2 regions of the Kitasatospora sp. NPDC053308 genome follow, and region 2 is predicted to be linked to the other one. Evidence: riboswitches for the same ligand, from Rfam matches in the RefSeq annotation. Region 2 holds a riboswitch; the other holds the start of a gene.

Region 1 (11,380 bases), on a different contig from region 2:
GCTGCGGGCCGCGTGCACGAACTCCCGCTCGCGCAGCGAGAGCGTCTGACCGCGCACGATCCGGCCCATGTAGGGCCAGTTGAAGAAGCCGATCACGAAGATCAGCACCATGATGTGCAGCGGGAGGCCGTGCAGGCCGAACGCGCCGCCCTGCAGCGAGGTCGAGATCGCGATCGCGAACAGCAGCAGCGGGAAGGCGAGGAAGACGTCCATGACGCGGCTGATCAGCGTGTCCACCCAGCCGCCGTAGTAGCCGGCCATGATGCCGAGCACGGTGCCGATGGTGTTGGACAGCACGGTCGCGCCGAAGGCGACCAGCAGGGAGACCCAGGAGCCCTCGATGACCCGGGTGAGCAGGTCGCGGCCCTGCAGGGGGTCGATGCCGAGCGGGTGGTCCCCGCTCATGCCGCCCCAGTCGCCGAGCGGGAGACCGCCCAGGTCGGGGTCCAGCAGGTCCTGGTGGAGGGCGTCCGGGTCGAGCCCGAACACCGACTCGATCGGCTTGGCCAGCACGGCGAGCAGGATCAGCAGGATCACCACGACGCCGCCGGCGACGGCGGCCTTGTCCCGCTTGAAGCGGGTCCAGGCGATCTGGCCGAGGGAGCGGCCCTCGATCTTCTTGGCCGGGCCGGCGGCGGCTGCTGCCTCCGGCTCGTTCCCGGCGGTGGTCACGGATGCGGTCATGGTCAGTTGGTCCCCTCGCCGACGGTGGCCGGCCCACGGGTGCCGGTCGCCGGCTTCGGCGGTGCGGCTGCGGACGTGCGAAAGGTGCTAGGAGGAGCGGGTGTTTCGTGGCAGCGCGTCGTGCACAGGTGCTGCCACCACGCGGGATGGGCGTCGCGTGGGCGAGCGGGTCGGCGTTCGCGCTCACCTTTGTGGGGTTCCAATGCGCGGTGCGTTGCGCAGAACTCTCTGCCATGCGACTTGGCTTACGCCAGACCTGACAACCGACAGATGCCCAACTGTGATCTGCAGGCATGCACCTCCCCGATCTCCGGCATATACCTCTTCACATGGCTGTTACAAGCATGTCAAGATGACCGCGGGGACCAAGCGGAAATTCGTCCGGAAAGCATCGAAGCCGACTTGACGGACAATCAAGTCGGCTTCGGGTGGGGATTTCGGCGAGCGGCGGTTTTCCGGTCAGCGCCCGGGGTAGCCGGGCCACGGCCGCTGGGGCTGCTGCTGCCAGCCCGGCGCGGGCGGCTGCGTGCCGTACGCCCACCCGGGCGTCGGCTGCCCCGGTACCGGCTGTCCCGGCATCGAGTGGGCCGGGTACGCGGGCGGCGGCACCGGCGGGTAGGGACCGGTCGCCGGGCGTCCGGCCTCCCGGTCGAAGAACGGCCGCGCGTGGGCGCGCATCCACAGCGCCACCGGGTCGTACTCGTCCGACATCGCCACCGTGGACACCGCGAGCCCCTCCGGCGCCACCGCGATCGCCCGCTGCATCAGCGCGCGCACCGCCTCCACCGCCGGCGGCGAACTCTCGTACAGGTCCAGGCCGATCGCCAGGTACGGCTCCCCCACGGCCGGCTGCACCCAGGCCCGGCGCAGCGCCCGCACCGCGCGCACCTCGCTCGCCTGGCGCTCCAGCAGCGCGAAGAACTGCTGGGCGTTGACCTGCGGCTCGCTCAGCTTCAGCGGCCCGGCCGGCAGCCGGTCCAGGCCCGCCGCGATCCGCCGCAGGTCCGCCCAGGGCACGCCGACGCCCCCGCCGGGCGCGTGCGGGTTGAGCCACAGGCCCCAGCGGGTGCGGTACAGCGAAGCGGCGATCTCCCGGCCGGAGATGACCTCGTGGGCCCGCGCCCAGCCGGAGGCGGCGAGCTGCTCGGGCGAGGTGACGGCCGGCGCGTAGCCGTGGCCGCTGATCTCCATGTTCCCGTACTGCGCGTCCGGACTGCCCGGCGTGCCGTGCCAGAGCAGCATCCAGACCCGGCCCTCGGCGAGCGCGTGCAGCAGCCGCTCGTACGCGTCGTAGCGCTCCGGCGCGACCTCGCGCAGGGCCTGCTCCAACGCGCCCGGGTCAGCTCCCGGGTGCCCGGCCGGCGCCTGGCCCCAGGGCCCGCCCGCTCCCGTTCCCGCACTCATGCGCCCACCTCGCCGCGCCTCTTTCCTCGAACCCGCCGGCCCGTCGGCCGTCTGCACGCACCCTATGGCGCGGCACCGGCCACCGCCACGGCGACGTGCCTACGAACAAACCCCGCTCACGCCCGTGCGTAGAAGGGCATGACCCGGGTGAGCAGCCACTCGACCACCGGGTCGTCGGCGAGGTCGAGCAGTACGAGGTGGACGCCGCCCGGCAGCGGCGCGGTTCCCAGCGCGCGGCCGAGCGCGTCGTTCACCGCGGCCGGGTCCGCCGGGGCCGCCGGATCCAACTGGACGCCCACGAACATCACGGTCGGCTCGCCCTCGATGCTGGCCAGCGCCCGGCGGGCGGTCAACACCCCGGGAAGGGCCGAGAGTTCGGCCCGGCAGGCGGCCAGGAAGTGCTCCGGGTCCTCACCCGGCACCGGCTCGCGCAGCGCCACCCGGCCGCCGGTCGGCGCGGCCGGGTCCTCGGCGCCCTCCCAGCGGTCCTCGCGCGGACCCCGGCGCAGCTCGGCCACGCCCTGCGGCGGCACCGGGATGCCCACCGGCGCCTCCGGGTTCACCGCGATGCCCACGCCCAGCGGCAGCCCGCGCGCGAACTCCCAGACCGGCGCGATCGCGAAGGCCAGGCCCGGCGCGTGCTGCAGGAACACCTCCTGCGAGGAGAACACCGGGACGTACGGGTCGCCGCCCAGCTCGATGATCGGCAGGTCCAGCGACTGCCCCTGTGGGTCCGCCCCGGCGGGCAGCGGCACCCACACCCGGCTGCGGCCCAGCACCTCGATCACCCGCGGCGTCGCCCCCGAGTCGCCGAGGGCCGAGGTCAGCACCTGCTCAAGCTCGTTGGCCGGCCACGCGCCGCCCGCGGGCATCCCGTCCGGACCGCCCCACCCCTGCTGCTGCTCCACCGGGTACCCCATGCGCCGCCGATTCCGCCCTCTGCCGGTCGGCCGCCCTCTGCTGCGCCGACGCGGAGCAGTCTAGGGCCCGCGTCCGGGTCGGCCCGTGTGACCGGGTCCCCCCTCCCCTCCTCCGCGCGGACGTGCCATGATGTGCGCGTCCGACGGCATGCGCCGCGGGCCCCACAACTCCATACCGGCCGCTCGAACCCGCGCGGGAGAGCCCGGAGTGCCGCCTCGGCGGCACGGCCGGCGCCGAAGGAGCAAGTCCTCCCCGGAATCTCTCAGGCCCCCCTACCGCACGGGTTAGGCACATCTGGAAAGCGGCGCACGGCCATGTCGCGCGCCCACCCACGGTGCAAGCCGCCATGCTGTCCCCCAAGCTGGAAACGGCTGCGGGCCGGCGGGGCGGTGAAGCTCTCAGGTACGACGACAGATGGGGAGACCCACGCCGCCGCATGCCCGCGCGCAGGGTCGGCCCCCGAGCGGGTCCGGTCCGGTGCGTGCACCCCCGAGTGCCCCGACCGAGGAGTTCCTGGCCATGTCGTCCCTCCGCCTGACCGCGCTCGACGCGCTGCACCGCGCCCTCGGCGCGACCATGACCGACTTCGCCGGCTGGGACATGCCGCTGCGCTACGGCAGCGAGCGCGAGGAGCACCTCGCCGTCCGCACCAAGGCCGGTCTGTTCGACCTCTCCCACATGGGCGAGATCACCGTCACCGGCCCGCAGGCCGGCGAGATGCTGGACCACGCGCTGGTCGGCTTCGTCTCCGCGCTCGGCGTGCTGCGCGCCCGCTACACCATGATCTGCGCCGAGGACGGCGGCATCCTGGACGACCTGATCGTCTACCGCCTGCGCGAGGACGCCTACCTGGTGGTCGCCAACGCCTCCAACGCCCAGCTGGTCCTCGACGAGCTGATCGCCCGCGCCAAGGGCTTCGACGCCGTCGTCACCGACGACCGCGACACCTACGCGCTGATCGCCGTCCAGGGCCCGGAGTCCACCGCGATCCTCGCCGGGACCACCGACGCCGACCTGCCCGGCCTCAAGTACTACGCGATCCTCCCGGCCACGGTGGCCGGCCACGAGGTGCTGCTGGCCCGTACCGGCTACACCGGCGAGGACGGCTTCGAGATCTTCTGCCGCCCGGCCGACGCCGAGGGGATCTGGCAGGCGCTGACCGCCGCCGGCGAGGGCCGCGGCCTGATCCCGTGCGGGCTGTCCTGCCGCGACACGCTGCGCCTGGAGGCGGGCATGCCGCTGTACGGGCACGAGCTGTCCACCGACCTCACCCCGTTCGACGCCGGTCTGGGCCGGGTCGTCCGCTTCGACAAGACCACCAACGAGGGCGCCTTCGTGGGCCGCAAGGCGCTGGAGCAGGCCGCCGCCGCGGCCGAGGCCAACCCGCCGCGGGTGCTGGTCGGCCTGGTCTCCGAGGGCAAGCGCGTTCCGCGCGCCGAGTACACCGTGGTCTCCACCGACGCCACCCCGATCGGCCGGATCACCTCCGGCGCGCCCTCCCCGACGCTGGGCCGGCCGATCGCGATGGCCTACGTCGACGCCGCCCACGCCGCCCCCGGCACCACCGTCGCGGTGGACGTGCGCGGCAAGCACGAGCCGGTCGAGGTCGTGGCGCTGCCCTTCTACAAGCGCGCCCGCTGACCGCCCGGCCAGCCCCCGTTTTCCCATAGACGCAGGTCGTAGCCGTCCGAGCGGCGGCCCGCTTCGTCGTACCCGCTTCCCATCCTGGAGAATGACGCCATGAGCAACCCCCAGCACCTGCAGTACACCAAGGAGCACGAGTGGCTGACCGCCGCCGAGGACGGTGTCTCGACGGTCGGCATCACCAAGCACGCCGCGGACGCGCTCGGTGACATCGTCTACGTGCAGCTGCCCGAGGTGGGCGAGACCGTGACCGCCGGCGAGACCTGCGGCGAGCTGGAGTCCACCAAGTCGGTCAGCGACCTGTACTCCCCGGTGACCGGCGAGGTCACCGAGGTCAACCAGGACGTCCTGGACGACAACGGCCTGGTCAACAGCGCCCCCTTCGAGGGCGGCTGGCTGTTCAAGGTGCGCGTCGAGGCCACCGACGAGCTGCTCAGCGCCGACGAGTACGACGCGCTCACCCACAGCAGCTGACCCGCTCGTGACCGGGCGGGCCGCGCGCACGCCGGCCCGCCCGCACCGCGGCCCCCGTCCCTCCTCCCCCGGGAAGACCACACCATGACGGTTCTCAACCAGTCCCTGCACGCCCTCGACCCGGAGATCGCCGCCGCGGTCGACGCCGAGCTGCACCGCCAGCAGACCACCCTGGAGATGATCGCCTCCGAGAACTTCGCCCCGGTGGCGGTCATGGAGGCCCAGGGCTCGGTGCTCACCAACAAGTACGCCGAGGGCTACCCCGGCCGTCGCTACTACGGCGGCTGCGAGCACGTCGACGTGGTCGAGCAGATCGCGATCGACCGGATCAAGGCCCTGTTCGGCGCCGAGCACGCCAACGTCCAGCCGCACTCCGGCGCGCAGGCCAACGCCGCCGCGATGTTCGCGCTGATCCAGCCGGGCGACACCATCCTGGGCCTGAACCTGGCCCACGGCGGTCACCTGACCCACGGCATGAAGATCAACTTCTCCGGCAAGCTCTACAACGTGGTCGCGTACCACGTGGACGAGAAGACCGGCCAGGTCGACATGGCCGAGGTCGAGCGCCTCGCCAAGGAGCACCAGCCGAAGCTGATCATCGCCGGCTGGTCCGCCTACCCGCGCCAGCTGGACTTCGCCGCGTTCCGCCGGGTCGCCGACGAGGTCGGCGCGCTGCTCATGGTGGACATGGCGCACTTCGCCGGCCTGGTGGCCGCCGGGCTGCACCCGAACCCGGTGCCCTACGCGGACGTGGTCACCACCACCACCCACAAGACCCTGGGCGGCCCGCGCGGCGGCGTCATCCTGTCCAAGGCCGAGTACGCCAAGAAGATCAACTCCGCGGTCTTCCCCGGCCAGCAGGGCGGCCCGCTGGAGCACGTGATCGCCGGCAAGGCGGTGGCCTTCAAGGTCGCGGCGTCGGAGGAGTTCAAGGAGCGCCAGCAGCGCACCCTGGAGGGCGCCCGGATCCTCGCCGAGCGCCTGCTGCAGGCCGACGTCGCCGAGGCCGGCGCGTCCGTCCTGTCCGGCGGCACCGACGTCCACCTGGTCCTGGTCGACCTGCGCAACAGCCAGCTCGACGGCCAGCAGGCCGAGGACCGCCTGCACGAGGTCGGCATCACCGTCAACCGCAACGCCGTCCCCAACGACCCGCGCCCGCCGATGGTCACCTCGGGCCTGCGGATCGGCACCCCGGCCCTGGCCACCCGCGGCTTCCGGGCCGAGGACTTCCGCGAGGTCGCCGACATCATCGCCGAGGCGCTCAAGCCCGCCTTCGACGAGACCGTCGCCGCCGCGCTGAAGGCCCGCGTCACCGCGCTGGCCGAGAAGTACCCGCTGTACCCGAACCTGGCCAACCAGGAGTAGTCCGCGGCGGCCGGAAGCGGACGACCGGCCGCAGGTGACCGGCGTCACCCCGCCGGCGCACCTGGGGCCCCGGGGCACCGCGCACACTGGACAGTGCGCGCGGTGCCCCGTCCCGTGTCGGCCCCCGCCCGTCCGTAGCCCCGCTCCGCCCCACGCCCCGCCCGCAAGCCCCTCCACGAGACCCGACAAGGACGTCCCCCGTGGCCATCAGTGTCTTCGACCTCTTCTCCATCGGCATCGGCCCGTCGAGCTCCCACACCGTGGGCCCGATGCGCGCCGCCCGGATGTTCGCCCGCCGACTGCGGTCCGAAGGCCTGCTGGCCCAGGTGACGGGTGTGCGCGCCGAGCTGTACGGCTCGCTCGGCGCCACCGGCCACGGCCACGGCACGCCGAAGGCCGTCCTGCTCGGCCTGGAGAACAACTCGCCCCGCACCGTCGACGTCGACCAGGCGGACAAGGACGTCGAGCGGATCACCGCGGAGAAGCGGATCAACCTGCTCGGCGAGCACCCGATCGACTTCGACCCGGACAGCCAGCTGGTGCTGCACCGCCGCCGCTCGCTGCCGTACCACGCCAACGGCATGACCCTCTGGGCGTTCGCCGCGGACGGCTCGACGCTGCTGGAGAAGACCTACTACTCGGTCGGCGGCGGCTTCGTCGTCGACGAGGACGCGATCGGCGCCGACCGGGTCAAGCCGGACGACACCGTGCTGCGCTACCCCTTCCGCACCGGCGAGGAACTGCTGCGGCTCACCCGCGAGACCGGGCTGTCCATCTCCGGTCTGATGCTGGAGAACGAGAAGGCCTGGCGCAGCGAGGAGGAGATCCGCACCGGGCTGCTGGAGATCTGGTCCGTGATGCAGGAGTGCGTGCGGGCCGGCATGACCCGCGAGGGCATCCTGCCGGGCGGCCTCAAGGTCCGCCGCCGGGCCGCCTCGGGCGCCCGGGCGCTGCGCGCCGAGGGCATCGGCCCGGCCAACGCGATGGAGTGGGTGACCCTCTACGCGATGGCGGTCAACGAGGAGAACGCCTCCGGCCGCCGGGTGGTCACCGCGCCGACCAACGGCGCGGCGGGCATCATCCCGGCCGTCCTGCACTACTACCTGAACTTCATCCCGGGCGCCGACGACGACGGCATCGTCCGCTTCCTGCTCGCGGCCGGCGCCATCGGCATGCTGTTCAAGGAGAACGCCTCCATCTCCGGCGCCGAGGTCGGCTGCCAGGGCGAGGTCGGCTCGGCCTGCTCGATGGCCGCGGGCGGCCTCGCCGAGGTCCTCGGCGGCACCCCCGAGCAGGTCGAGAACGCCGCCGAGATCGGCATCGAGCACAACCTCGGCCTCACCTGCGACCCGGTCGGCGGCCTGGTCCAGATCCCCTGCATCGAGCGCAACGGCATGGCCTCGGTCAAGGCCGTCACCGCGGCCCGGATGGCGCTGCGCGGCGACGGCCGGCACCACGTCTCGCTGGACAAGGCCATCAAGACGATGAAGGAGACCGGCGCCGACATGAAGATCAAGTACAAGGAGACCTCGCGCGGCGGGCTCGCCGTGAACGTCATCGAGTGCTGATCGCGCGCTGAGCGGGCGCCGGTCCCGCGCCCCGGCCCTCGGAGTGGAGTTCCCCTCCACCCCGGGGGCTTTCGCCCACCCCTCCGACCGACGGGTCGTCGGGAAGCCCGTGAGCGCGGCTACCGACGGGCCGGCAGGGCGAGCAGGGCCAGCCCGCCGGCCAGCACCGCGAGCCCGCACCAGGAGACGGCCGGCAGCCGCTCCCCGAGCGCCAGCACGCCCAGCACGGCGGCGACGGCCGGCTCCGCCAGGGTCAGCGCGGTGGCCGTCTGGGCGGTGGCGTGCCGCAGGCCGAGGCCGAACAGCCGGTACGCCAGGTAGGTGGTGACGACGGCGAGGTGCAGGACGACACCCGCTCCCCGGACCGACAGCAGCCACCCCACCGGGCCCAGCGCCACCACCGGCAGCACCAGCAGTGCCGCCCCGCCGAACATCGCCCCCATCACCCCGGCGGACGGCCGCCCGGCCGCGATCAGCCGCCCGCCGATCAGCGAGTACACCGCGTACGAGAGCCCGGAGAGCGCCGCCAGCAGCACCCCGAGCGGGTCCACCGCGGCGCCGTGCCCGGCGACTTGGGGGCCCAGCACCAGCACCGCGCAGCCGAGCACGGCCAGCGCGGTGGCCGCGGCCCAGCGCCCGCTCGGCCGGCCCTGCCGGGCGAGCCGGCCGAGCAGCCCGGTGAACACCGGGGCGCTGCCCAGCGCGATCACCGTCGCGACCGCGACCCCGGTCCGGGTCACCGCCGGGTAGAAGGTGAGCGGATAGCCCGTCACCGCGACGGCGCCGAGCGCGAGCAGCCGGCGCTCGACCGGCCCGCACGCCCGGGGCAGTCGGCGGGCGGAGCGGTCGGAGAGGAACAGCAGCATCCCGCCGAGCACCAGGGCGGCGGCCCCGACACCCGCCGCCGGGGCGCCCGCGGGCACCAGCGAGGCGGCGGTCCCGGTGGTGCCCCAGAGCAGCGCCGCCCCCAGGATCGGGACCGGTCCGCCGAGCGCGCCGGTACGGCGGGCGGGGCGGGGCGCGCGGGAAGCGGGGATCGAGCGCACAGGCTCGGACAAACGATTCGGCACAGTCGTGAACTTCCGTCGTCGAAGACCGTCAGGGGTTCCGAGAACGGACGCACGTCACAGCCCCGCGGCGGCCTCAGCGGGCCGGAAGCGGGGCAGGGGGGTCAAGCCACCGATGCGCGCCCGTCAGGCGCCGAGAGGTGGCAGGACGACGTGCCAGTAGAGGTCCACGGGCCCGATGCTACCCAGGGCTCCCGGCCGATGTCGCGAATTCTCCACGATCATGAATATTCACAGGCATCGGCGTGAACCTATGCAATATCCAAAGGTGAACTAGGTTACAAACCTTGGATTCCCAGCCATCCAGTTTGCCCGCATGCTGAGATCCGTGCGATAGTCGAGGCATACTTCGGCGGGCCCGACCTGGCACTGCCGACGCCCATCGCACGGCACGCACCCCCTTGGCCGACGCGATGACTTGCAGGGGCCCCCATCCGCCGGACCACGGCGAACACCGGGGGCCCCGCGTGTTTTCCGGAGCCCGCTCAGCCCCGCTCCCGCACCTTGAGCTCGAACCAGACCCCCTTGCCCCGCGGCAGCAGGTCCGCGCCCCAGCGGTCGGAGAGGTCGTCGACGATCTTCAGTCCCCGCCCGCGCTCGTTCACCGGCTTGGGCTCGGCGAGGATCATGCAGGGCAGCGCGCGGGAGGAGTCGCGGACCTCGACCCGCAACCAGCCGGGCTTCCGGCTGACGTGCAGACCGATGGTGCGACCGGCGGCGTGCCGCACCGCGTTCGACACCAGCTCGCTGGTGAGCAACTCCCCGGCCTCCAGGTGCTGGTGGAGGTCCCAGGACTCCAGGACGGAGAGCACCAGGCGGCGCGCCACCGGGCCGGACTCCGGCCGGGACGGCAGCCGCACCTCGTTCGGCGAGGACTGATCGCACAGCCTGCCCGAATACATCTCCTCCAGCTCCTCGGAGCTGAGCCGCTCCAGCGCCGAGAGCCCTCCCTGGACGTCGCTCCAGGACGCCTCGGCGACCGTGCCGGCCCCGGGAACCGATGACTGATCTGTTTCGCCCCAACCCGCCATGCGGACCATCATTGCGGAACGCAAGCAGCCGCGTACGGACAATGAGCAAACGATCTCGCGCGGGTCGGCATATGCCGGGTGCATGGCGGGGCCGACCCGGACCGGCTCACGTCAAGCCCGGGTTGACCCCCGACGGCTCCTACCAGGCGCTCCACGGCAGGTTCCAGCCACTCAGCCCGTTCGACGGGTCGAGCGTCTCCTTCTTGGTCGAGTTCTTCACGATCACCACGTCCCCGACCAGGGAACCGTCGTAGTAGGTGCCCATCGAGGTGGAGTCCCCACCGCCCTTGACGTCCTTGAGGCCCACGCAGCCGTGGCTGACGTTGTCCTCGCCGAAGGCGTTGCTCCAGTAGTTGCCGTGCACGTAGGTGCCGGAGTCGGTGAGCCGCATCGAGTGCGGCACCTGCAGGTCGTACGGCGCACCGGTCATGCCGGGCAGGGTGCTGGACTGCATCCGCACCACGCCCTCCTTGGCCATGACCACCATCGTCCCGTTCCAGGTGGGGTGTTCGGGCGAGCCGGAGGTGATGTCGATGTCGTTCGACTGCCCGGCGGTCACCACCGTCATCCGGTGCGCGGCGGCGTCAACCGTCGAGATCCGGGATCGCCCGATCGTGAAGGGCTCGTCCCGGTCGGAGCCGTACACCCCGGGGGCGATCTCGACGCTCTTGAGGCGGTAGTGCACGACCACCTTGGTCCCGGCGGCCCAGTACTGCTCGGGACGGAAGTCCAGCCGGCGGTCGCCGAACCAGTGGCCCTTGACCACGGTGCCGTCGGAGGCCTCGAAGCTGATGCCCTTGACCACCGCGTCCTTGTTCTTGACGTCCTTGCTGAAGTTCACCGAGACGATCATGCCGACGCCGTAGGTGGCGTCGTTGTCCACGTTGTCGGAGGCCTTGGCCAGCGCCGTGGGGGTCAGCGTGGTGAAGTCGCTGTCCGCCGTGGCGACCGCGCCGTCCGCGTCCGCGGCCATCGCGCTGACCCGGTAGGCGGTGCCCACGGCCAGGGCGGCCGAGGGCGTCCAGGAGGCGCCGTCGGCGGAGATGGTGCCGGGGACCTCCTTGCCCGTCCGGTCGCTCACCTTCACGGTGGTGAGCTTGCCGCCGGTCGCGCCGATCCTCAGCGCGCTCGGCGCCACGTCCACCGCACCGGCCGCGGGCTCGATGCTCACCGCGGCCTTCGAGACCTTCGGCACGGCGCTGGTGGGCGCCGCCGCCGGCTT
Region 2 (11,380 bases):
CGGATCATGGTCGCCGCCAACCTGTTCAGCGGCGCCTCCCAGGCCGTCCTGGCCACGCTGGTCGTCACCGGGGCGGCGCAGCTCTGGCACCTGCTGCTGCTCTCCGCCGCCGGCGGCGCCGGCTACGCGCTCTACTCGCCCGCCTCCGGCGGCATGATCATGCAAGCCGTCCCGCAGGAGCACGCCGCCCGCGCCTTCTCGGTCTTCCGGATGGGCCAGAACGCCTCCCAGATCGGCGGCGCCGCCCTCGGCGGGGCGCTCACCGCCGCCTTCGGGCCCGGCTGGGTGCTCGCCCTGGACGCCCTCTGCTTCCTGATCGCCGCCGCGCTGCGCTTCCTCCTGGAGCCCGAGCGCGCCCCCGTCCCCTCCGGCGGCGGCATGCTGCGGGACCTGCGCGAGGGCTGGCGGGAGTTCGCCTCCCGCCGCTGGCTCTGGGCGGTCGTGGCGCAGTTCTCCGTCCTGGTCGCCTGCGTCGGCGCGGTGGAGTCGGTGTACGGGCCGGCCGTCGCCGAGGAGCGGCTCGGCGGCGCGGGCGCCTGGGGCGTGGCGATGTCCGCGTACGGCGTGGGCCTGGTGGCCGCCGGCCTGCTGATGGCGCGCTGGCGGCCCCGGCGGATCCTGCTGGCCGGCAACTGGGGCGTCTTCCTGTTCGGGGTGCCCGCTCTCGCCCTCGCCGCCGCCGTACCGCTGCCGCTGCTGATCGCCGCGATGTTCCTCTCCGGCGTGGGCGTCACCGTCTTCGGCGTCAACTGGATGGTCGCGCTGCGGCAGGAGATCCCGGAGGACGTGTTCTCCCGGGTCTCCGCGTACGACGAGCTGGGCTCCAACGCGCTGGCCCCGGTCGGTACCGCGGTGGCCGGCCCGGCCGCCGTGGCGCTCGGCCTCGACGGGGCGCTGTGGACCTGCGCCGTCGTCTGTCTGGTGCTCAGCGCGGCGGTCCTGCTGGACCCCCAGGTGCGCCGGCTGGGCCGCCGTGGCACGACCGACGCACCGGAGCCCGCCGCCGTGCCCGTGTCCGCGTCGTGAGCACCTCGTGCGCCCCGCGTGCGCCCACCGGTGGGCAACCGGAGGTGCGGGTGAGGCGTCCGAACAGGTGGCAAGCGCGAGCGATCTGGGAGGCCACCGGTGCCGAAGCCCCTGCTGTTCCTGGACGTCGACGGCGTCCTGAACCCGGTCTGCCCGCATCCGGACGCCGGGTTCGACACCCACACCCTGTTCGGTTACGCCGTCCTGCTCTCCGCCCGGCACGGCGCATGGCTGCGCGAGCTCGCGGGCACGTACGAACTCGTCTGGGCCACCACCTGGGAGGAGCACGCCAACACCCACGTCGCCCCGGCGCTCGGCCTGGACCCGCTCCCGGTGGTCCGCCTCAGCGGCTACGTCCCGCAGCCCGGCGATCCGCGCGTCCCGCTGATGGAGCTGTTCTCCGCCCAGAAGTGGGCCCCGCTGCTGCGCTACGCCGGGGGCCGTCCGTTCGCCTGGGTGGACGACGTCATCCCCGGCCGGCTACTGCGCGCGTCGCTGTGTCGACGCGACCGCCTGCTGCTGCGGATCGACCCCGGCCAGGGCCTGGAGCGGTGGCACGTGGACCGGCTGCTGGCCCGCCCGCCACGCGCCCACGCCCTCATAGGCAGGGCGCTCAGGGGGTCGGCAGCCAGCTGACGTGCCCGGCGAGCAGCGCGTACCCGACGAAGGCGACCGTGTCGATCAGCGCGTGCGCCACCACCAGCGGCATCACCCGCCCCCAACGCCGGTACAGCAGGCAGAACACCGCCCCCATCACCATGTTGCCGACCAGCCCGCCGACGCCCTGGTAGAGGTGGTAGGAACCGCGCAGCACCGAACTGGCCACCACCGCGGCCGGCCAGGACCACCCCCACTGCCCCACCCGCCGCAGCAGGTAGCCGAGAACGACGACCTCTTCGAGGACGGCGTTCTGCCAGGCCGACAGCACCAGCACCGGCACCCGCCACCAGACGTCCGGCAAGCCCGAGGGCGCCACCGTCAGGTTGTACCCGGCCGCCTGCGAGGCCAGGTACAGCGCCAGCCCCGATCCGCCGATCGCGGCCGCGACGGCGGCCCCCCGGCCGAGGTCGCGCAGCTTCTGCCCGAGGTCGAAGCCCAGCACCCGCAGCGTGACGCCCTCGCGCACCAGCAGGTAGCCGACCAGCACCACGGGCATCAGGCCGCGCCCGATGTAGTACAGCTGCCACACCAGGTCCAGCCAGGGCCGCCCCGGCGCGCGCGAACCGTTCAGCGTGGCGACCTGCTGGCCGAGCTTGATCGGCTCGGTGAGCGAGCCCGCGAAGCTGATCAGCGCGCTGATCCCGCTGGCCCCGAGCGAGAGGCCGAGGACGATCAGCAGCTCCGCCCCGAGCAGCCGCCGGGTGGGCTGCTCGGTCTCCGGCGCGGTCGGGACGGTGGTCACGGGGGCTCCAGCGGACGGACGGTCGCTCCGGCCGTCGGCCGACCGCCGGAGCGATCATCCTGACACAGCGTCCCGTTCGGCCCGCCGGCCAGGTCCGCGGCGCCCCGTCCCGGTCCTACCCGACCGGCCAGGTGTGCACCGGCTCCCCGCCGCGCATGTGCTCGGCGTAGCGCCGGGTCATCGCCGCGAGCGCGGCCGGACGGTCCATCCGGTACTGCTCGCGCAGCCGGTGGAAGGTCGCGCTCTGCCAGGACGCGCCGTTGGTGCGGCGCAGGCAGCGCTGCTCGATGATGCCCAGGTAGCGGTCCCGGTCGGCGGGCTCCACGCCCCATGCGTCGAGGCCCTGGTAGGCCAAGGGCAGCAGTTCGCCCAGCACCAGGTCGACCGCGGAGATCGTCTGCAGCCCGCCGCGCCCGGCGCGGCCGGGGCGCGGCCACTGGAACACCGCGTCGATGCCGTACCGGGCGCCCTGCCGGAAGTTCTCGTCCGCCCGCTCGAACGGCAGCCGGGTCCAGACCGGCCGGGGCTGCTCGGCGAGCACCCGCACCAGCCCGTAGTAGAAGGCGGCGTTGGCCAGGGTGTCGGCGACCGTCGGCCCGGCCGGCAGCGCCCGGTTCTCCACCCGCAGGTGCGCCACCCCGCCCGCGACGTCGTAGATCGGCCGGTTCCAGCGGTAGATGGTGCCGTTGTGCAGCCGCATCTCGGCGAGCTTGGGCGCGCCGCCGGAGGCGAGCACCTTCAGCGGGTCCTCGTCGTCGCAGATCGGCAGCAGCGCGGGGAAGTACCGCAGGTTCTCCTCGAACAGGTCGTAGACCGAGTCCACCCAGCGCTCGCCGAACCAGGTGATGGGGCGCACGCCCTGCGCCTTGAGCTCAGCCGAACGGGTGTCGCAGGCCTGCTGGAACAGCACCGGCCGGGTCTCCCGCCACAGCTCCCGTCCGAACAGGAACGGGGAGTTCGCGCCCAGCGCGAGCTGCGGCCCGCAGAGCGCCTGGGCGGCGTTCCACACCGAGGAGAAGCGCTCCGGGGTCACTTGGAGGTGCAGCTGCAGCGAGGTCGCGGCGGCCTCGGCGACCATGGTGATGGACTCCAGCTGGAGGTGCTCGACGCCTTCGATGTCGAGCGCGATCTCCTCCCCGCGCGCGGCCAGGATCTGGTCGCTGAGCAGGCTGTACCGCTGGTTGTGGCTCATCGCGTCCAGCCCGGTGTGGGCGTGTTCCAGGGTCGGCAGGATGCCCACCATGACGATCCGCGCCCCGGCCTCGGCGGCCCGCCGGTCGGCGTAGCGCAGCCCGGTGTCGATCTCCTCGCGCAGTTCCTCGAAGACGTGCCCGCACAGCCGGTGCGGCGTGATGTTGACCTCGATGTTGAACTTGCCCAGCTCGGTCTGGAAGTCGCTGGAGCCGATCTCGCTCAGCACCCGGGCGTTGTTCATGGCCGGCAGGCCCTGCTCGTCGGCGAGGTTGAGCTCGATCTCCAGGCCCATCACCGCCCGCGGCCGGTCGAAGCGCTCCTCCCGCAGCATCCGCCCGAGCGCCTCCTGACAGGCCTGGAGCTTGCGCCGGTACAGCTGCCGGTCCGCCAGATCCGCCCGAGTCGCGACGACCTTCTCGCCCACGGTCCCCTCCTCCTGAGACACCCCGTTGAGCCACCGGCCGACCGACCGTGCAAGCATCATGCCCACCTCGAAGATCGATACCCGAATGCTTGTACTGGCTTGCATTGCAAGGCATCTGACGGCAATTCAGGCCATGTGCAGACTTGCTCGGCGCCACCGCCTGTGATAAACAGATCACCCTGCGCATCTGTTCGATGGAATTCGCACAGCGCTCCGGCCGGTCCGTTCCCGCCCCGAACCCCTCGTCGACGGCGACGGCCACGCCGGCACCGCGATCCTGCACAACCGGACACGGCCGGGCCCCGTCAGCGAAGACGCGCCAGCCATGCCGGTATGCCGCACTCGCACGCCGATCTCGCTTGGAGAGGCGGTCCCCGCCATGACTTTGCAGACCCCCCAGCCCCCACCGAGCGCCCTGCGCGCCGTCCTGGGCGCGCTCGACTCGGAGACCGCGCTGCGTCAGCCCGCCGCCGCAGCGCTGCGTCATCCGGCCGGCCCACTGGTCCCCGCCCATCCGCTCGCGGTGCACGTCCTGGACGGCCCGCGGCCCGAACTCCCCGCCGCCCGCCGTACCGGCTGGCGCTTCCTGATCAAGGACGGCGCCGACGTCGCCGCCGCGGCCGAAGTGGTGCAAAGCGCCGAGGGGCACACCTTCTCCCACTTCACCGCCGGCCCCTACCTGGGCTCGACGGTCCGGGCGCTGCGGGAGGCCTGGCAGCTCGCCCAGGCCTCCCGGATCCGCCAGCAGCCCCGCCTGCTGACCTTCCCCGGCCAGTACGCGACGGCCCTCTGGCTGCACAGCCCCGACACCGGCCCGGCCGCCGACCTGCTGATCCCGCTCGCCCCGGCCCCGCTCGGCGTCACCGCCCACCGCGCCTACCCGGCCGCCGAGCTGCTCCCGCTGCTCGCCCGCGCCCCGCTGGCCCGGCCCCTGCTGCTCGGCACCTCCTGAACCGCCCGCCGCACGGGCCGCCGGACCACCCGCCCGGCGGCCCTCCGTCGTGCCCGCACGCTCGGCACCGGCGCACGTCACCCGAACGGCGACCACCTGGACGAAGCACCCGCCATGGCCCGATCGGGCCATCCTCCGCCTGACCCACCGGTGCGCGATTTCCCCCCGGCCCCACCTGAACGGGTGATCTCTTCCCGGGAGTTGTGGCGCATGTCACGAAATCCCTGCGAGCACGTCCGCAGATGCCGACACTGGGAACCAGCGTGGAAGGACCACCTGTCCTACCCACTTGAGCGCCGGTCAACACCTGGTCGGCGTGCGGACAGGATCCGACTACCGCGGCGGCCCCGGAGGGCACGACCTCCGGCGACCGCACCACGGGGAGGATCGCAGAGCGAAGCGAGGGTACGCGTATGTGCCAGCACCGTCCTGAGTGCCCGTCGGCCGAGTCCGAGGACCGCGAGGCGGCCGTCTCGGTGGCCTGCCACCCGGAGCAGGGCTGGAGCCTGCTCTGCAACGGCGTCGTCCTGTTCGAGGACACCGGAGAGCTGCTGCCCGACGGCCGGGTCATCGCCCCGCGCCGCCCCGTCGCCCACGCGGCCTGACCGCACGGTCGGGCCGGACGGCGGACCGTGCGGCCCGATCGCACGGTCCGCCGTCCGGCGGGGGCAGCCGCCGCGGCGAGCACGAGACGAACGAGGGGCTGGGCCCCGGCGGAACGTTCCGCCGGGGCCCAGCCCCTCGCCCGAACTACCTGACGACCGACGACCCGACTACCCGACGAGCGGGTCCGTCAGACGCCGTACTCGTCCAGCGGCGGGCACGAGCAGACCAGGTTGCGGTCGCCGTACGCGCCGTCGATCCGGCTCACCGGCGGCCAGTACTTGTCCGCCGGGTTCACGCCCGCCGGGAAGACGGCCTCCTGCCGCGAGTAGCCGTGCGCCCAGTCGCCGGCCAGCGCGGCGGCGGTGTGCGGGGCGTTGCGCAGCGGGTTGTCCTCGGCCGCCCACTCGCCCGAGCCGACCTTGTCGATCTCGGCCCGGATCGCGATCATCGTGTCGCAGAACCGGTCGATCTCGTGCAGGTCCTCGGACTCGGTCGGCTCGATCATCAGCGTGCCGGCCACCGGGAAGGACATCGTCGGCGCGTGGAAGCCGTAGTCGATCAGGCGCTTGGCGATGTCGTCCACCGTCACGCCCGTCTCCTTGGTCAGCGGACGCAGGTCGATGATGCACTCGTGCGCGACCAGCCCGCCCGGACCGGTGTAGAGCACCGGGAAGTGCGGCGCCAGGCGCTTGGCGATGTAGTTGGCGTTCAGCACCGCGACCTGGGTCGCGTGCTTGAGGCCCTCGCCGCCCATCAGCCGGACGTACGCCCAGGAGATCGGCAGGATCGCCGCCGAACCCCACGGCGCGGCCGAGATCGGGCCGACGCCGGTGGCCGGGCCGGCCTCCGCCTGCAGCGGGTGGTTCGGCAGGTACGGCGCCAGGTGGGCGCGCACCGCGACCGGGCCGACGCCCGGGCCGCCGCCGCCGTGCGGGATGCAGAAGGTCTTGTGCAGGTTCAGGTGCGAGACGTCCGCGCCGAACTTGCCCGGCTTGGCGAGGCCGACCAGGGCGTTCAGGTTGGCGCCGTCCACGTACACCTGGCCGCCGGCCTCGTGCACCAGGGCGCAGATCTCGGTGATCTGGGTCTCGTACACGCCGTGGGTCGACGGGTAGGTGACCATCAGCACCGACAGGCTGTCGCGGTGCTGCTCGATCTTGGCCTTCAGGTCCTCGACGTCCACGTCGCCGTCGACCAGCGTCTTCACCACGACGACGCGCATGCCGGCCATCACCGCGGAGGCGGCGTTGGTGCCGTGCGCCGAGGACGGGATCAGGCAGACGTCGCGCTGGGTGTCGCCGTTGGCGTGGTGGTAGGCGCGGACGGCCAGGAGGCCGGCCAGCTCGCCCTGCGAGCCCGCGTTCGGCTGGATCGACACGGCGTCGTAGCCGGTCACCTCGACGAGCTGCTGCTCCAGCTGGCGGATCAGCGTCAGGTAGCCCTGGGCCTGGTCGATCGGCGCGAAGGGGTGCAGCTGGCCGAACTCCGGCCAGGTCACGGCCTCCATCTCGGTGGTCGCGTTGAGCTTCATGGTGCAGGAGCCCAGCGGGATCATGCCGCGGTCCAGCGCGTAGTCCCGGTCCGACAGGCGGCGCAGGTAGCGCAGCATGGCGGTCTCGGAGCGGTGGCTGTGGAAGACCGGGTGGGTCAGGTACTCGTCCTCGCGCAGCAGCGCCGCGGGCAGCGCATCGGCGGTCTCGGCGACCTCGGCCGCCTCGACGCCGAACGCGGCCCAGACGCCGGCCAGGTGCTCGCGGGTGGTGGTCTCGTCGGTGGAGACGGAGATCCGGTCCGCGCCGTCCTGGTGGACGTTGATGCCGTGGGCGCGGGCGGCGGCGGCGATCTCGGCGGCGCGGCCCGGCACCAGGGCGGTGACGGTGTCGAAGAACTCGTCGTGCAGCAGCTCGACGCCGCCGGCCCGCAGGCCCTCGGCGAGGGCGGCGGCGTAGTGGTGGGTGCGGCGAGCGATGTCGGCCAGGCCGTCCGGACCGTGGTACACGGCGTACATCGAGGCCATCACGGCCAGCAGCACCTGGGCGGTGCAGATGTTGCTGGTGGCCTTCTCGCGGCGGATGTGCTGCTCACGGGTCTGCAGGGCCAGGCGGTAGGCCCGGTTGCCCTCGGTGTCGACGGAGACGCCGACCAGACGGCCGGGGAGCGAGCGGGCGTACTCGGCGCGCACCGCGAGGTAGCCGGCGTGCGGGCCGCCGAAGCCCATCGGCACGCCGAAGCGCTGCGAGGTGCCGCAGGCGATGTCGGCGCCCAGCGAGCCGGGGGACTTGAGCAGGGTCAGCGCCAGCAGGTCGGCGGCGACGGCGACGATCGCGCCGAGGCCGTGCGCCTGCTCGATGACCGGGGCGAGGTCGCGGACCACACCGGTGGCGCCCGGGTACTGCAGCAGCACGCCGAAGACGCCGCGCTCGGCGACCTCGGCCGGAATGCCCTCGGACAGGTCGGCGACGACGACCTCGACACCGGTCGGCACCGCACGGGTGTTGATCACCGCGATGGTCTGCGGGAGGGTCTCGGCGTCGACCAGGAAGACGCCGCCCTTGACCTTGGTGACGCGGCGGGCCAGCGCCATCGCCTCGGCGGCCGCGGTGCCCTCGTCGAGCAGCGAGGAGCCGGAGGTCGGCAGGCCGGTCAGGTCGGAGACCAGGGTCTGGAAGTTGAGCAGCGCCTCCAGGCGGCCCTGCGAGATCTCCGGCTGATACGGGGTGTACGCGGTGTACCAGGCCGGGTTCTCCATGACGTTGCGCAGGATCACCGGCGGCGTGAAGGTGCCGTAGTAGCCCAGGCCGATCATCGGCTGGAGCACCTGGTTGCGGCCGGCCAGCTCGCGCAGCTCGGCGAGGACCTGGGCCTCGGTCCGGCCGGCCGGCAGGTCCAGGCCGGTGATGGAGCGGATCGCCTCGGGCACGGCGGTCGCGGCGAGTTCGTCCAGCGAGCCGTAGCCGACGGACGCCAGCATCTTCTCCTGCGCGGCGGCGTCGGGGCCGATGTGGCGGTTCTCGAAGGGACTGGCCAGCTCAAGCTCGGTGAGGGTCGAGGCGCCGGTGGGGCGTCCCGCGTTCGGCTGGGCGTTCATGGTGGTCGAGGCCTCCTGGTCACGGACCGGCGGGGGTACGCACGCCGACCGGCCTTCCGCTGCGGACAGCGACTCAGCCACGGCGGGCGGACCCGACAGGCCTCCCCCTCTGTCATCGGGACCTGAGAGCTTCGCCCGCACGGCGCGCTGTGGGCGCTCCGTCGGCTTGCACCGTCGGTGAGGGTGGTGATCGCCGGCTTCCGTGCCGAGACTCCTGCCCTGCTTTCCAGAGTGACCTACCCCACACGGTACGGATGCCTGAGAGATTCCGGGGAGGAGTTGCTCCTTCGGCGCCCCGACCAGCGGTTTTCGCGGTCGGAGACTCTCCCGAGCGGGCTCTGCGGTCGCCGCCCAGGGTACCAGCGGGCGGCCTTCCGATCACGGGTGCTTCCGGTCACCCCGGGTCTACGCGCGTCCCCCGGACAGCCCAGCGCGCAGCCCGTCCGGCGCACCCCGGTCGCGCACGTCCGATTCATGGCATTTGGTGGGGAACTGGCGGACAGGACGGGTGCTCCGGCCGCCGACCCTGCGGGAGTTCCGCAGGCTCAGCGCACTGGAGGAAAGAGTGCAGACCGACATCGACCCCCGCGACCTCATCGGCCACAAGGCGGTCGACCGCAACGGAGACAAGATCGGCACGGTCGACGAGGTGTACCTCGACGATGCCACCGGCCAGCCCGAGTGGGCCGCCGTCCGGACCGGCATCTTCGGCCGGGACGCCTTCGTCCCGCTCACCACGAGCGAGTTCTCCGGCGACGAGCTCCGGGTTCCGTACGACAAATCGCTGGTCAAGGAGTCCCCGGACTTCGGCGTGGGCCAGCACCTGTCCCCCGCCCAGGAGCTCCAGCTCTACCGCTACTACGGCCTCGACACCCCGGCGGACGGCCCCTCGGCCGACGAGACCCACGAGCGGGCCGCCCAGCCCGACCTCGACTTCGGAACCGCCCCGGCCGCCGTCGCGGTGGCCGCCCCGCCGCATGCCCTCCACTCCTCGGAGTCCGGCAGCACCACCTCGACCACCACCCGAACCGCCATGGAGGCCAACATGCGGACTTTGACCACCCCAACCCCCGCCGAGACCTCCCCCGCGCCCAGCATGGAGGCGAAGCTGCATCCGGCACCGATGGCGCCGTCCACTCCGATGCACTCCGCCGCCGACTCGTCCGCGCCCAGCAGCCCGATCGAGATCACCTGCAGCGAGGAGCGGCTGGAGGTGACCACGGAGTGGCACAACGTGGGCACCGCGAAGCTGCGCAAGTACGTGACGACCGAGCAGGTCGAGCGCCGCGTCCCGGTGGTCCGCGAGCGCGTCCGGGTCGAGCGGGTACCGGTCAGCGACGCCGCGCGCGCCTCCCTCACCGAGAAGGAGATCGCCGAGGCCGTCGAAGAGGTCACCCTCCGTGAGGAGCGTCCGGCGGTCCGCAAGTACCTCGCGCCCATCGAGCGCGTCCGGCTGGTCGTCGAGCGCTACACGGACGAGGAGGTGATCCGGGAGGAACTCCGCCGCGAGCACGTGGAGATCCACGACGACACCGCCCCCACCTCCCCCACCCCGGAAGCCTCCCAGCCGAACTCCCTGCGCCCCCTCGCCTGACCCTCACCCGCTCCGCCAGGGCCCCGACTCCCAGAGCCGGGGCCCTTCCCCATGCCCCGGCCCCTCGGCCCAAGCGCCCCACCCGAGGCCCCCGCAGGCAACCGACCAGCCCTCTTACGCCAAAGCGCCTCCACCCCGCGCCCCCAAGCCCGCCGCAGGCGCCCCGCCCCACCGGCCCCTCAGCCAAAGCGCCTCCACCCCACCCCGCCCCGGAGCCCGCCGCAGGCGCCCCACACCGCGCCGCCCCCTCCCCCTTCGCCAAAGCGCCTCCACCCGCCCCCCCAAGCCCGCCGCAGGCGCCCCCGCCCCACCGACCAAGCGCCTCCACCCCGCCCCACCCCGGAGCCCGCCGCAGGCGCCCCACACCGCGCCGCCCCCTCCCCCTTCGCCAAAGCGCCTCCACCCGCCCCCCAAGCCCGCCGCAGGCGCCCCACACCGCGCCGCCCCCTCCCCCTTTGCCAAAGCTTAACCACTCGATATTTGACACTCTGAAGTATCTCCCTGCATGGTTACTTCAGTTCATTCACTATGTACGGGAGGAAGCAACCGTGAGTGAGGCACCCCAGCCCACCACCGCGGCCGAGAAGCAGAGCAGCGCCCGGGTCCTGCCGGCCCTCATCCTGGCGATGCTGTCGTTCAGCGTGGTGCAGACCGCGGTCGTCCCGATCCTGCCCTCGCTGGCCAAGGAACTGAGCGTCTCGGCCTCCAGCATCACCTGGCTGATGACCGCCAACCTGCTCTCCGCCGCTGTGCTGACTCCCCTCCTGGGCCGCTTCGGCGACCTCCGGGGCCGTAAGCCGATGCTGCTGATCTCGCTGGCCGGCCTGGTCGCCGGTTCGGCGCTCGCGGTCAGCACCCACTCCTTCACCTGGCTGATCGTCGCCCGCGTCCTGCAGGGCGCCGGCGGTGGCGTCATGCCGCTGGCGATCAGCATCGTCCGCGACGAGCTGCCGAAGCAGAAGGTGACCGGCGGCGTCGCCGCCATCAGCGCCTCGATGGGCGTCGGCTCCGGCCTCGGCCTGGTCGCCACCGGTGTCCTGCTGGAGCACTGGAACTACAAGTCGATCTTCTGGATGGGCCTGGTCTTCGGCCTG

Evidence for each region. Region 2 has a riboswitch for glycine ahead of gcvP (aminomethyl-transferring glycine dehydrogenase). Riboswitches for the same ligand answer to the same signal wherever they lie in the genome.
Region 1: linked by a shared signal. The riboswitch ahead of gcvT (glycine cleavage system aminomethyltransferase GcvT) and the one ahead of gcvP (aminomethyl-transferring glycine dehydrogenase) in region 2 are both predicted to bind glycine.

What each region holds. Positions count from the first base shown of each region.
Region 1 covers NZ_JBVJJY010000005.1:440,067-451,446, reverse strand. The annotation lists gene ACZ6Y7_RS15280 (ABC transporter permease) at 1-684, opposite strand, end outside; gene ACZ6Y7_RS15275 (enhanced serine sensitivity protein SseB C-terminal domain-containing protein) at 1,144-2,088, opposite strand; gene ACZ6Y7_RS15270 (enhanced serine sensitivity protein SseB C-terminal domain-containing protein) at 2,205-3,008, opposite strand; glycine riboswitch at 3,193-3,297, shown strand; gene gcvT (glycine cleavage system aminomethyltransferase GcvT) at 3,529-4,650, shown strand; gene gcvH (glycine cleavage system protein GcvH) at 4,750-5,127, shown strand; gene glyA (serine hydroxymethyltransferase) at 5,212-6,492, shown strand; gene ACZ6Y7_RS15250 (L-serine ammonia-lyase) at 6,693-8,060, shown strand; gene ACZ6Y7_RS15245 (DMT family transporter) at 8,180-9,118, opposite strand; gene ACZ6Y7_RS15240 (ATP-binding protein) at 9,613-10,158, opposite strand; gene ACZ6Y7_RS15235 (L,D-transpeptidase) at 10,298-11,380, opposite strand, start outside.
Region 2 covers NZ_JBVJJY010000010.1:246,008-257,387, forward strand. The annotation lists gene ACZ6Y7_RS23470 (MFS transporter) at 1-1,026, shown strand, start outside; gene ACZ6Y7_RS23475 (HAD domain-containing protein) at 1,126-1,662, shown strand; gene ACZ6Y7_RS23480 (CPBP family intramembrane glutamic endopeptidase) at 1,640-2,428, opposite strand; gene ACZ6Y7_RS23485 (glutamate-cysteine ligase family protein) at 2,544-4,046, opposite strand; gene ACZ6Y7_RS23490 (hypothetical protein) at 4,426-4,998, shown strand; gene ACZ6Y7_RS23495 (DUF5999 family protein) at 5,412-5,603, shown strand; gene gcvP (aminomethyl-transferring glycine dehydrogenase) at 5,792-8,692, opposite strand; glycine riboswitch at 8,795-8,927, opposite strand; glycine riboswitch at 8,929-9,032, opposite strand; gene ACZ6Y7_RS23505 (PRC and DUF2382 domain-containing protein) at 9,258-10,286, shown strand; gene ACZ6Y7_RS23510 (MFS transporter) at 10,835-11,380, shown strand, end outside.